One region of the Streptomyces sp. BBFR2 genome, then DNA from elsewhere that is predicted to be linked to it. Evidence: riboswitches for the same ligand, from Rfam matches in the RefSeq annotation. Region 1 holds a riboswitch; the other holds the start of a gene.
The links. Region 1 has a riboswitch for thiamine pyrophosphate ahead of ACGH2B_RS05910 (thiamine ABC transporter substrate binding subunit). Riboswitches for the same ligand answer to the same signal wherever they lie in the genome.
Positions count from the first base shown of each region.

Region 2: it holds a riboswitch for thiamine pyrophosphate, as region 1 does, so the genes downstream of both, thiC (phosphomethylpyrimidine synthase ThiC) here and ACGH2B_RS05910 (thiamine ABC transporter substrate binding subunit) in region 1, are expected to answer to the same signal.

Region 1 is NZ_CP172415.1:1,688,090-1,694,987, reverse strand. It holds gene tsf (translation elongation factor Ts) at 1-190, shown strand, start outside; gene pyrH (UMP kinase) at 403-1,176, shown strand; gene frr (ribosome recycling factor) at 1,350-1,907, shown strand; gene ACGH2B_RS05920 (phosphatidate cytidylyltransferase) at 1,907-3,115, shown strand; gene rlmN (23S rRNA (adenine(2503)-C(2))-methyltransferase RlmN) at 3,574-4,680, shown strand; TPP riboswitch at 4,715-4,836, shown strand; gene ACGH2B_RS05910 (thiamine ABC transporter substrate binding subunit) at 5,003-6,028, shown strand; gene ACGH2B_RS05905 (ABC transporter permease) at 6,049-6,898, shown strand, end outside.
Region 2 is NZ_CP172415.1:3,368,725-3,375,622, forward strand. It holds gene ACGH2B_RS13295 (metallophosphoesterase) at 1-710, shown strand, start outside; gene ACGH2B_RS13300 (hypothetical protein) at 778-987, opposite strand; gene thiC (phosphomethylpyrimidine synthase ThiC) at 1,202-2,995, opposite strand; TPP riboswitch at 2,990-3,145, opposite strand; gene ACGH2B_RS13310 (YibE/F family protein) at 3,215-4,597, shown strand; gene ACGH2B_RS13315 (SsgA family sporulation/cell division regulator) at 4,734-5,159, opposite strand; gene ACGH2B_RS13320 (IclR family transcriptional regulator) at 5,263-6,039, opposite strand; gene ACGH2B_RS13325 (DUF5326 family protein) at 6,541-6,765, opposite strand.

The DNA.
Region 1 (6,898 bases):
CACCCGCGTCGAGGGCAAGCCCGAGGCCGCCCTCCCGAAGATCGTCGAGGGTCGCCTCAACGGCTTCTTCAAGGACGCGACGCTGCTCGGCCAGCCGTACGCGCTCGACAACAAGAAGTCGGTCGAGAAGGTCCTCCAGGAGGCCGGTGTCACCCTGAAGCGCTTCTCGCGCATCAAGGTCGGCATCTGAGCGAGCCGGAACGCCCCGCGCCACCGTGACCCGGCCGCCACGGCCGTCCGCCCGGCGCAGGGCAGCGAATGACCCGCGGCCCCATTAGGGTCGTACGCAGTCGGCCGCACCCCGGCCGGCCGCAGATGTGACGAGGAGGCCATTGCCGCACAGGGATCTGGACCAGACCCACGGCAATGGCCTCCTTCGTATGTGTACGAGGAGAGCTTCACATGAACCACGGTGCCGACGGCTCGGATAAAACCGGCAATCCCGACAGTGGCGGGAAGGGACGCTTCCTGCTGAAGCTGTCCGGCGAGGCGTTCGCCGGCGGTGGCGGCCTGGGCGTCGACCCCGACGTCGTCCACGCCATCGCACGCGAGATCGCCGCCGTGGTCCGCGACGGCTACGAGATCGCCATCGTGATCGGCGGCGGCAACTTCTTCCGTGGCGCCGAACTCCAGCAGCGCGGCATGGACCGGGCCCGCTCCGACTACATGGGCATGCTCGGCACGGTCATGAACTGCCTCGCCCTCCAGGACTTCCTGGAGAAGGAAGGCATCGACTCCCGCGTCCAGACCGCCATCACCATGGGGCAGGTCGCGGAGCCGTACATCCCGCTGCGCGCGGTGCGGCACCTGGAGAAGGGCCGGGTCGTCATCTTCGGCGCCGGCATGGGCATGCCGTACTTCTCCACCGACACCACGGCTGCCCAGCGCGCCCTGGAGATCGACGCCCAGGCCATGCTGATGGGCAAGAACGGCGTGGACGGCGTGTACGACGCCGACCCGAAGAAGAACCCCGACGCGGTCAAGTTCGACGCTCTCGAATACGGCGAGGTCATCACCCGCGACCTGAAGGTCGCCGATGCCACCGCCATCACGCTGTGCCGCGACAACAAGCTTCCGATCCTCGTCTTCGAACTGCTCGCCGAGGGCAACATCGCGCGTGCGGTGAAGGGTGAGAAGATCGGCACGCTCGTCAGCGATCAGGACACCCGGGCCTGACGGCCCCAACTGCCGTGCGGGCACGGGGCGTCGCCCCGCGCCCCACGGCGCCCGTGCACGGGGACGAGACCGGCACGGGGATGGACAACCGCCTGCCGGTCGGACACCGTGCAGGAGTGGACGCGCGGCAGGGGCGAGGCTCTGCTTCTTACGAATAAGACCAGGAGCAAGTGGTGATCGAAGAGATCCTCCTCGAAGCCGAGGAAAAGATGGAGAAGGCCGTTGTGGTCGCCAAGGAGGACTTCGCCGCGATCCGCACGGGGCGTGCGCACCCGGCGATGTTCAACAAGATCGTGGCGGACTACTACGGTGCGATGACGCCGATCAACCAGCTGGCGTCGTTCTCGGTCCCGGAACCGCGGATGGCCGTCGTGACGCCGTTCGACAAGAGCGCCCTGCGCAACATCGAGCAGGCGATCCGTGACTCGGACCTCGGCGTCAACCCGAGCAACGACGGCAACATCATCCGCGTGACGTTCCCGGAGCTGACCGAGGAACGCCGCAAGGACTACATCAAGGTCGCCAAGACCAAGGGCGAGGACGCGAAGATCTCGATCCGCAGCGTCCGCCGCAAGGCCAAGGAGAGCCTGGACAAGCTGGTCAAGGACAAGGAGACCGGCGAGGACGAGGTCCGCCGCGCGGAGAAGGAGCTCGACGACACCACCGCGAAGTACGTCGCGCAGGTGGACGAGCTGCTCAAGCACAAGGAATCCGAGCTCCTCGAGGTCTGATGAACGAGTCATCCTGGGGGGCCTCGCCCGGCGCCGGTCCATGGGGGCCGGCGCCGGACCACGGGGCGGCCCCCGCGCCGCATGGGGCGGCGTTCCCCGCCGCGGCGGGACACCCACCTGACGGGGGAGCGGCCGCCCGGACCCGCCCTCTGCCCGTCGTGCCCGACACCGGCCGATACCAGGACGACGACCGGGACCACCGGGGCCCCCGGGATGACCCGAACCACCGGGACGACCGGGGGGCCACTCGCCTGAGCGGCCCCCTGTTCCGCGACGAAAAGCCGCAGGAGCCCATGGCCACGCCTTTCCCCGGTTCCCCCGGGCCCGATGGCTCGACGGACCCGCAGAAGCCTCACCCGACGGAGCCGGAGAAGCCCGAGAAGAAGAGCGCGGGGCGCAACCTGCGCGCCGCGATAGGGGTGGGCGTCGGCCTCGGCGTGGTCATCCTCGCCTCCCTCTTCGTCTACAAGCCCGTCTTCATCGGCGTGATAGCGGTCGCCGTCGTCGTGGGCCTGTGGGAGCTCACCGCGCGCCTCGCGGAACGCAAGGACATCCAGGTACCGCTGATCCCCCTCGCCGTCGGCGGCGTCGCCATGGTGGTCGCCGGTTACGTCCGCGGGGCCGGCGGTGCGTGGACGGCGATGGCACTCACCGCTCTCGCCGTCCTGGTGTGGCGGATGACGGGCAAACCCGAGAACTACCTCCGGGACGTCACCGCGGGCGTGTTCACCGCGTTCTACGTCCCTTTCCTCGCCACCTTCGTCGCCCTGATGCTCGCCGCCGACGCGGACGGGCCGCAGCGGGTGCTGACATTCCTGCTGCTGACCGTCGTCAGCGACACCGGGGCGTACGCCGTGGGATGGCGGTTCGGGAAGCACAAGCTGGCGCCCCGGATCAGCCCCGGCAAGACGCGGGAGGGCCTGGTCGGCGCCGTGCTGTTCGCGATGGTCGCCGGCGCGCTGTGCATGGAGTTCCTGATCGAGGGCGGTGCGTGGTGGCAGGGTCTGCTGCTGGGCCTCGCCGTCGCCGCCAGCGCCACCCTCGGCGACCTCGGCGAATCCATGATCAAGCGGGACCTCGGCATCAAGGACATGGGCACCCTGCTCCCCGGGCACGGCGGGATCATGGACCGGCTCGACTCCCTGCTGCCCACCGCGCCGGTGGTCTGGCTGCTCTTCGTGATCTTCGTGGGCACCGGTACGGGGTGACCTTCGCGCCCCATGCCTGACACCGCGCGTGTCCTCGCATGACGGAAGCCCCTCATCGGTGAGAAGCCGCTGGTGAGGGGCTTCTGCGTTGCTTATGAAGCAGGTTGGCTGGTTCTGGGCCGGGGCGGGCATGGGGCGGAGTCGCCGGTGCTGCGCTGTGCTGTGCGCATGGGGCGGTGGTGGCGTGGGGCGGGCGCCCCATGCGGCGGCGCCCCATGCCGCAGCGCCCGTTCGGCGGGTGCCTCGTTGCGGCGCGCCCCATGCGGCGCGGTGGTGGGGAAGCATGGGGCGGGCTCGGGTGAACCGCTACGGGGCCCTCGCCCCGTGGGTGCGTACCCCTCCGTGGGCCCGGTGCCCTGCCCGGGGCGCTCCGCCCGCGCCCCGGGCGTGCGGGGGTGACCGCCCCCACCCTTGGGACGGCCCGCCCCGCCCCGGGGGTCTGCGACACTGGATGCACCATGCCGAAGCCCGGAGAACTCACCTTTGTCGCGCCGCGTGGGGCCAAGAAGCCCCCGCGGCACCTCGCCGATCTCAGCCCCGTGGAGCGCCGCGAAGCGGTGGCCGCGATCGGGGAGAAGCCGTTTCGTGCCAAGCAACTGTCGCAGCACTACTTCGCGCGGTACGCGCACGACCCGGCGCAGTGGACGGACATCCCGGCCGCCGCGCGGGAGAAGCTGGCGACGGAGCTGCTGCCCGAGCTGATGAGCGTGGTGCGGCACATCTCCTGCGATGACGACACCACCCGCAAGACCCTCTGGAAGCTGCACGACGGCACCCTCGTCGAGTCGGTGCTGATGCGGTACCCCGACCGCGTCACCATGTGCATCTCCTCGCAGGCCGGATGCGGTATGAACTGCCCGTTCTGCGCCACGGGGCAGGCCGGCCTGGACCGTAACCTCTCGACGGCGGAGATCGTCCACCAGATCGTCGACGGCATGCGGGCGCTCCGCGACGGAGAGGTGCCCGGCGGCCCCGCGCGGCTGTCCAACATCGTGTTCATGGGCATGGGGGAGCCGCTCGCCAACTACAAGCGGGTCGTCGGCGCCATCCGCCGGCTCACCGACCCCGAGCCCGACGGCCTGGGACTGTCGCAGCGCGGTATCACCGTGTCGACGGTCGGGCTGGTTCCGGCGATGCTGCGGTTCGCCGACGAGGGCTTCAAATGCCGCCTGGCGGTCTCGCTCCACGCCCCCGACGACGAGCTGCGCGACACGCTGGTGCCGGTCAACACCCGCTGGAAGGTCCGCGAGGTGCTCGACGCCGCCTGGGAGTACGCGGAGAAGTCCGGCCGCCGGATCTCCATCGAGTACGCCCTCATCCGTGACATCAACGACCAGGCATGGCGCGGTGACCTCCTCGGACGGCTGCTCAAGGGGCGGCGCGTCCATGTGAACCTCATCCCGCTGAACCCGACGCCCGGATCGAAGTGGACCGCCTCGCGGCCCGAGGACGAGCGGGCGTTCGTCCGGGCCATCGAGGCGCACGGCGTGCCGGTGACGGTGCGCGACACCCGCGGCCAGGAGATCGACGGGGCCTGCGGCCAGCTCGCCGCCTCTGAGCGCTGACCCGCGCGCTGGTACCGTGTGATCGAACAAATGCACATTCCGACAGGGGAGCGCCACAGCGCTGAGAGTGCGGAGAGACCGTAGCGATACGGGGACCCGCAGACCCTTGAACCTCGCCCGGGTCATTCCGGGTAGGAAGTTCGGTCATCACTCATGCTGTTGCGCCCCGTGCGGTGCCGCATGGCACGCGTCCCGACGCGCCCCATGCGGCACCGCACGGGGCCGCGTCTCTTCCTGGCCAGCCAGGAGGACACCAGTGGGTCACACCAGCCTCACCACCCGCCGCAGAGCCACCGCGGCCGTCGTGGTCACCGCCGTCGCCATGGGCGGACTCGCCGCCTGCGGCGGCTCCGGTGATGACGCGGCGGACGCCAAGACCGTCACGCTCGTCAGCCACGACTCGTTCAACGCCTCGAAATCGGTGCTCGCCGACTTCGAGAAGCAGAGCGGCTACAAGGTCCGCGTCCTCAAGGGCGGCGATGCCGGGAAGGCCGTCAACCAGGCGATCCTGTCCAAGGACAATCCGCAGGGCGATGTCTTCTTCGGCATCGACAACACGCTGCTCTCCCGCGGTCTCAAGGCCGGCATCTTCGCCCCGTACCGGGCGAAGGGCCTCGGCGCGGTGCCGGACGCGCTCCAGCTCGACAAGGCCGGGCACCGTGTCACGCCGCTCGACTACGGCGACACCTGCGTCAACTACGACCGCGCCTACTTCACCGCGCACCACCTCGCGCCGCCGAAGACCTTCGACGACCTGATCAAGCCGGAGTACAAGAACCTGCTGGTCACCGAGAACTCCGCGACCTCCTCACCGGGGCTCGCCTTCCAGCTCGGCACCGTCGCCGCGTACGGCCAGGGCGGCTGGCAGGGCTACTGGAAGAAGCTCAAGGCCAACGGCGTGGAAATCGTCGACGGCTGGGAGCAGGCGTACAACGAGCGGTTCTCCGGCTCCGCCGCGGGCAAGGGCAAGGGCGACAAGCCGCTGGTCGTCTCGTACGCCTCCAGCCCGCCCGTCGAGGTGCTCGGCAAGAAGCCGGAACCGAAGCAGGCGCCGACCGGTGTGGCGACCGGCACCTGCTTCCGCCAGATCGAGTTCGGCGGTCTGCTCCAGGGCGCGAAGAACGAGAAGGGCGGCAAGGCGCTGCTGGACTTCCTGCTGAGCCGGAAGTTCCAGGAGGACATGCCGCTCCAGATGTTCGTCAACCCGGTACGCGAGGACGCCGCCGTGCCCGCGCTGTTCACCAAGTACGGCGCGACGATCGACAAGCCGGCGACGGTCGCGCCGGAGACGATCACCGCGCACCGCGAGCAGTGGATCAAGCAGTGGTCCTCGCTCGTTCTGAAGTAACCGCACGGGGCCGCCGCCCCATGCGCGCCACGGTGGTGCGCATGGGGCTGCTGGTCCTGCCGCTCGTCTTCTTCGCGCTGTTCTTCGCCTACCCCGTCGCGGCGATCGTCGGCCGCGGACTCACCGATGGAGGCCGGTGGCAGTTCGGCCGGCTCACCGCCGTCCTCGGCGACCCGGACATCCTGCACGTCCTGTGGTTCACGCTCTGGCAGGCCGCCGCCTCCACCGCCCTGACGCTGCTCGTCGCCCTCCCCGGGGCGTATGTCTTCGCCCGCTTCGACTTCCCCGGCAAGCAACTGCTGCGCGCCGTCGTCACCGTCCCGTTCGTCCTGCCCACCGTCGTCGTGGGCTCCGCCTTCCTCGCGCTGGTCGGCCGCGGCGGGCTCCTCGACGACCTGTGGGGGCTGCGGCTGGACACCACGGTGTGGGCGATCCTGCTGGCACACGTCTTCTTCAACTACGCGGTGGTCGTCCGCACCGTGGGCGGCCTGTGGGGCCAGCTCGACCCGCGGCAGGAGGAGGCCGCGCGGGTGCTCGGCGCGGGGCGGTTCGCCGCATGGCGCCGGGTGACGCTGCCCGCGCTCGGCCCCGCTGTGGCCGCGGCCGCGTTGATGGTCTTCCTGTTCACCTTCACGTCGTTCGGCGTGGTGCAGATCCTCGGCGGCCCCACCTTCTCCACCCTGGAAGTGGAGATCTACCGGCAGACCGCCGACTTCCTCGATCTGCCCACCGCCGCCGTCCTGACCTTGATCCAGTTCGTCGCGGTGCTCGGGCTGCTGGCCCTGCACGCCTGGACGGTACGCCGTCGCGAGACCACCCTCCGCCTCGTCGACGCCGCCCGCACCACGCTCCGCCCACGGGGCGGCGGGC
Region 2 (6,898 bases), 1.7 Mb from region 1:
GCAACGCCCGGTTGTGGTTCCTCGGCGACTTCACCGACCGCGGCCCGGACGGCATCGGCGTCATCGACCTCGTCATGCAGCTCTCCGCCGAGGCGGCGGCGGCCGGCGGCTACTGCAAGGCGCTCATGGGCAACCACGAGCTGCTGCTGCTCGGCGCCAAGCGGTTCGGTGACACCCCCGTCCAGTCGGGTGCGGGCACCGCGTCGTTCCAGGCCGCCTGGCTGCTCAACGGCGGCCAGAAGACCGACATGGACCGCCTGGAGGACCACCACCTCCAGTGGATGGCCCGCCTGGACGCCGTCATGGAGGAGGACGGGCATCTGCTCGTGCACTCCGACACCACCGCGTATCTGGAGTACGGCGATTCGATCGAGGCGGTCAACGACACCGTCCACGACGTCCTCACCCGCAGCGAGGCCGACGAAGTCTGGGACCTCTTCCGGAAGTTCACCAAGCGGTTCGCGTTCCGCGACGACTCCGGCGCCGAGGCGGCACGCCGCCTTCTCGACACCTACGGCGGTACGCGCGTCGTGCACGGCCACAGCCCGATCCCGTACCTGCTGGGCGAGGTCGGCACGGAGGACAGCGACGGCGAGCAGGTCGCCGTCGAGGGCCCGCACGTCTACGCCGACGGCCTGGCCATCGCGATGGACGGCGGCGTCACCATGGCCGGCAAGCTCCTCGTCACCCAACTCCCGCTGGTCTCCTGAGCATTGGCGTCCGGCGCACCCGAGGGACGCCGGACGCCGTACCGGAGGCACGCTCCTCCGGCGGTGATCAGGTGAGGGCGAGCCAGACCATCCCGGCGCAGAAGACGGTGGCGGCAAGGGCGACCGGCGCGTGACGGATACGGCGGACGCGCTCGACGCGGTGCGCCGCGAAACCCACGACGACCGCGATGAACAGCACGAAGACCGCGCCGACCGTACCGGGCAGCGCCCCCTTGCTGAAGCCGAAGTTCCCAGTGTGCTGGAGGAACCAGCTCACGCCCGCCCACTTCATCTTTCCCACCCCTGTGCGCCCGTGCCGCCCTCACCGGCGGCGAACCGGAACGGCGGGATACGAACGGCCAACGTAACAACCCCTGGGCGCGCCCTACGGAACGGCAGCGCACGGGGCGGCAACCGGGAAGTGTCCGTGAACGGGCGCGGCGCGCCGACGCCACCCACGACGGTGGCCCCGGCGCGCCGCGGACGGAAGGTCAGTCGGCCAGCGGCAGATAGACGCGGTTGCCCGCCGCCGCGAACTCCTTGGACTTCTCCAGCATGCCCGCCTCGATCTCCTCGGGACTGGCACCGTCCTCGCCGCCGAACTGCTCCGTGATGCTCCGGCTGATCTTCATCGAGCAGAACTTCGGCCCGCACATGGAGCAGAAGTGCGCCGTCTTCGCCGGCTCCGCGGGCAGCGTCGCATCATGGAACTCCCGCGCGGTGTCGGGGTCGAGGGCCAGATTGAACTGATCCTCCCAGCGGAACTCGAAGCGGGCGTCCGACAGCGCGTCGTCCCACTCCTGAGCGCTGGGGTGCCCCTTGGCGAGGTCCGCCGCATGCGCCGCGATCTTGTACGTGATGACGCCGGTCTTCACATCGTCGCGGTCCGGCAGCCCCAGATGCTCCTTGGGCGTGACGTAACAGAGCATCGCCGTACCCCACCAGGCGATCATCGCGGCGCCGATGCCCGACGTGATGTGGTCGTAGGCAGGCGCGATATCCGTGGTCAGCGGGCCGAGCGTGTAGAACGGCGCCTCCTCGCAGATCTCCTGCTGAAGGTCGACGTTCTCCTTGATCTTGTGCATCGGGACATGGCCCGGGCCCTCGATCATCGTCTGCACACCGTGCGCCTTGGCGATCTTGTTCAGCTCGCCGAGCGTGCGCAACTCCGCGAACTGCGCCTCGTCGTTGGCGTCCGCGATCGAGCCCGGGCGCAGCCCGTCACCGAGCGAGAACGTCACGTCGTACGACGCGAGAATGTCGCACAGCTCCTCGAAATGCGTGTACAGGAATGACTCCTGATGGTGCGCCAGGCACCAGGCGGCCATGATCGAGCCGCCGCGGGAGACGATGCCGGTCTTGCGGCGGGCGGTCAGCGGCACGTACCGCAGCAGCACACCGGCGTGGACCGTCATGTAGTCGACGCCCTGCTCCGCCTGCTCGATGACGGTGTCCTTGTAGATCTCCCAGGTCAGCTCCTCGGCCTTGCCGTCGACCTTCTCCAGCGCCTGGTAGAGGGGGACGGTGCCGATCGGCACCGGGGAGTTGCGCAGCACCCACTCGCGGGTGGTGTGGATGTTGCGGCCGGTGGAGAGGTCCATGACCGTGTCGGCGCCCCAGCGGGTCGCCCAGGTCATCTTCTCCACCTCCTCCTCGATGGACGAGGTGACCGCGGAGTTGCCGATGTTGGCGTTCACCTTCACCAGGAAGTTCTTGCCGATGATCATCGGCTCGATCTCCGGGTGATTGACGTTCGCCGGCAGCACCGCCCGGCCCGCCGCGATCTCGTCACGGACGAACTCGGGTGTCACCCCCTCGCGGACCGCGACGTACTCCATCTCCGCGGTGATCTCGCCGCGCCGCGCGTAGGCGAGCTGGCTGACCGCCACGCCGTCCCGCCCGCGCCGTGGCTGGCGAGGCCGCCCGGGGAAGACCGCATCGAGATTCCGCAGGCCACCGCGGGGTGAGGTGTGCTTGAGACCGTCGTCCTCGGGGCGCGGTGGGCGGCCCGCGTACTCCTCGGTGTCGCCCCGCGCGATGATCCAGTTCTCCCGCAGCGGTGCCAGACCACGGCGGACATCGGTGTCGATCTGGGGATCGGTGTACGGACCTGACGTGTCGTACAGCGTCACGTCCTTTCCGTTGGTGAGGTGCACTCGCCGGACCGGTACCCGCAGGTCCGGGCGTGATCCGGCGACGTAGCCCTTGTGCCAGCCGATCTCCTTGACGGAGCCGTCCCGGCCGGACTCGCCGTTTTCGGGCGTGCGTGCATCCTGCAGAGTCATGAAGACCCAACTCCCTACGCCGGCATTACCCGGTAACAGGTTCGGCGGTCGACGCAGCGGCTTCCGTCCGCGGTGTTTCACGTGAAACACCGCCGGGACGAAGGTCAGCGCCCTCTCAGCCCGGTGCTCCGAGCTCCCGCGATTGCAAAGGTGGCACCACGGTAGCGGCCGGTACGCCGAGGTGGCCAGGGGGCCCGTGCTTCTTGCGATGATCGGGCGGTGACCGGCATCGACACGTCCTCCTCCGCCACCGCCTCCCACCACGGCCACAGCCATGGGCACGGGCACGGCCCGGCGGCCCCCGTCTCCCGACATCTGCGGAAGGTCATCGCCGCGGTGCTGATCCCGTTCGCGGTCGCCGTCGTGGTCGGACTGGCAGTGCTGTGGCCGGGCGGCGCCCCCGGCCACAAACCGTCCGGCGTCGGCTTCGACCAGCCCCAGGAATCAGCCCGCGTGATCAAGGTCGCCGAGGTCGACTGCGCGAAGGTGCACGCCGAACAGCAGCCTGCCCCGGGGGAGCAGCCGGGCGGGCCCCCGGCGAAGGCCAAGGGCCCGTGCGAAGTCGCGACGGTGAAGGTGACGACGGGTGAGAACACCGGCCGGACCTTCGACACGGTCGTCACCCCGGACGCGCTGCGCCACTACACCACCGGGCAGGAGGTCCGGGTCGCGTACTCCCCCAAGGCGCCGTGGGATCTGCAGTACTCGATCAACGACGTCGACCGGACGGTGCCGATGTGGGTACTGGCCGCGATCTTCGCGGGCGCCGTCGTCGTGGTGGGACGGCTGCGCGGGATTCTGGCGCTGGTCGCGCTGGTCGCGAGCTTCGGGGTGTTGACGCTGTTCATCCTGCCGGCGATCCTCCAGGGCTCGAACCCGCTGGTCGTCGCGGTGGTCGGCGGTAGCGCGATCATGCTGATCGCGCTCTACATGTGCCATGGGCTGACGGCCAGAACCTCGGTCGCCGTCCTCGGGACCCTCGCCTCGCTGCTGCTCATCGGGGTGCTCGGCTCGGTCTTCATCGGCTGGGCGCTGCTGACCGGCAACACCGACGACTTCACGGGGCTGGTCCACGGGCTCTACCCGGACATCGAGATCCGGGGTCTGCTGCTGGCGGGCATCATCATCGGCTCCCTGGGGGTGCTCGACGATGTGACGGTCACCCAGACCGCGGCCGTGTGGGAGCTGAAGGAGGCCGATCCGTCGGCGTCCTGGCGGACGCTGTACCGCGCGGCGATGCGGATCGGGCGGGACCACATCGCCTCGGTGGTGAACACCCTCGTCCTCGCCTACGCGGGCGCGGCGCTGCCGCTGATGCTGCTCTTCTCGATCGCGCGGAGCGGGATGGGCGCGGTCGCGGGCAGCGAGGTGGTGGCCGAGGAGATCGTGCGGACGCTGGTCGGCAGCGTCGGACTCGTCGCGTCGGTGCCGCTGACCACGCTGCTGGCCGCGCTGGTCGTCTCGGCCGACCGCGGGCGGCCGGACACTCCGGGGGACGGGAACGGAGCGGCCGGCCGGGGCGCGGACGCTCCACCGACCGGCGGCCGGGCGGCCGCGCGGCGCGCCGGGCGCGGGACACGCGGGCGGCGCCGCAGGGCGTGAGGCGCCGCCGGAAACCCGTCGCGCTGCCGGTGGTGCGGGCCCGGGCGGCCGGGCCCGTACCGCGTTCGGCCCGGACCACCGGGGGACAGGGTCGTCCGGGCCGAGCGCGGGCGGTGAGCCACCCGCGGCCTGCGGGTCAGCCCGCCTTCGACGCTTCGGTCAGGATGCGGTCCAGTACGGCGTCGAGGGTGTCGCAGACCTCTTCCGCGCCGAGGGGCACGAGGCGGTCCGTACGGTCGAGGAAGGCCACCAGGGGAGGGGCGCTGACGCGGAAGAGCGCGCGCTCGGAGCCCACTTGAAGGCTGATGAAGACATCGCTGAGATGGCCGCCCGCGACCGGTTCGATGCGTACATCGCCCTCGCCGGAGGGTCTGCTCAGTCCGTCGAGCATCAGCTCACGGCTGAAGGCCCAGGTGACCGGCATATCACCGGGTAGGTCGAAGGTGAGGCGGACGGCATACGGATCGGCGCTGTCGAAGTCCAACTGCACCGGGATCCGGAAGGCGAGTTCCTCCGAAACGAGGAAGCTCATGATCACTTCTGCCTGAACTGTGTCGGTCATCAACCACTGCCCCGCACTAGATCGGGATGGCCGGGATTCGTCCCCCGGAGCCCTATTGACGCCATCGTCTGTCACGTGCCAGCAGATCACAAGGAGTGAGTTTTCAGATACTGATAGAGAAGGCGAGTGTCGTTAGTGTCGCCTCCGCCATTTTCCGTAGCCGCGCCGTGACGGAGCGCAATCGGTGCAGTTCCTCGACGGGAAGAGAAACCGCCAGCGCCGCGGCGGCGGATCCGACCTGGATGGGAATCGCGGAGCAAACCGTGCCAAGGGCATATTCCTGTTGTTCATATGCGACGTGACCGCGACGCACCGTATCCAAACGATGCAGCAGATCGTCCTTGGATCGCACGGAAAAAGGGGTTATGGACTTCACCGGATAGCGGGAGAGATGTTCCTTGCGAGCGGCCGGGTCGAGCTGCGCCAGGAGGCACTGACCGATCGCGTGGGCGTGGGCGGCGGTGCGGAAGTCGACCCACTCCGTCACCGGTGGACGGTCCGGTGTGCCGCCGACCGCGACCACCTCCACCTCCCCCTCGCGGTAGACGGCGAAGTAGACCGCGGCGTCCAGCCGCTCACCCAGCGTGGACAGCGCCGTGGAGAGTTCCTGCCGCCGGTGCCGCTGCCCGCCCGCCCGTCCGAGGGCGTCCGCGGCCGCCCCGAAGACGAAGACGCCGTTGCACCGGCGGAGATAGCCCTCGTGGGTCAGGGTGCGGAGCAGGTGGTACGTGGTCGGCAGCGGCAGACCGGCCTCCCGGGCGAGTTGTTTTGCCGGGGCGCCCTCCGGGTGTGCGCCGACCGCTTCGAGGAGCCGCAGGGCGCGCTGGACCGAACCGATCAACGTGGGGTGGGAAATGGATTCGTCACTCGCGGCCGCCAACCTCAACCCCCAGTCCGATCGCCCGCGGGACACAGAGCCCCGGGCGCGGGATCGTTCCCGCGTCGCGCGCGTCTTCCAGGGCCCCGTCCGCGACATCCGGGCCGCGGTGTCGCCTCGGTCGCTTATTTTCCGGAACGTCAACATCCGGAAGATGCCTGCGACGGCACTCTAACGCGGTGCAACCAAGTGGTAACCCGAATGGCCTGGGAGTTAACTCACCTGGCGCACTTCTTGACCGGGACGTGGTGGGAGGGGCGTGGGATGGCGGGGGGGGTGAAGGGGCGGGTTATGGGTTCGCTGTGCTTCTGGGGCCCCCTCCCCCCTCCCCTCCCCACCCCTCGCCCCCGATGTTCAACTCACCGCGGCACAGCACTCATTTCGACGCACCGCAGTGCCGCCCCCCGGCACGGCCCCCGATACGACCGCACCCCGCTCCAGGGGGAAGGAGCGGGGCGTCGGCGGCGAGCGGGGACGGCGGTGTCGGTTGCCGTCGCGGTGCGGTTACCAGTCGCTCTTGGATGAGGTCGTGGAGGAACCGCTGAACCTGCGCACCAGGTAGATGACGCCCGCGATGAGGGCCGCCGCGATGAGGATCTTGAACAGCAGGCCGATGAGGAAACCGACCGCGCTGGCGATCAGCCCGCCGAAGACGACGAGCAGGACCACGGGTACGACGACCCAGGTCACCCACCACGGAAGCCCCGCGAATATTCCCTTACCTGCCACTGCTCTGCCCTGCTTTCTGTGTCCGCGGCGGTCCCGGCGCGGCCTGCCGTGCACCGCGCCGGACCCTGCCGTCGTCAACCGCTGCTGTGTACTGCTGCTGCCGTATCCGGAACTGCCGTTGACCGGAGATGGT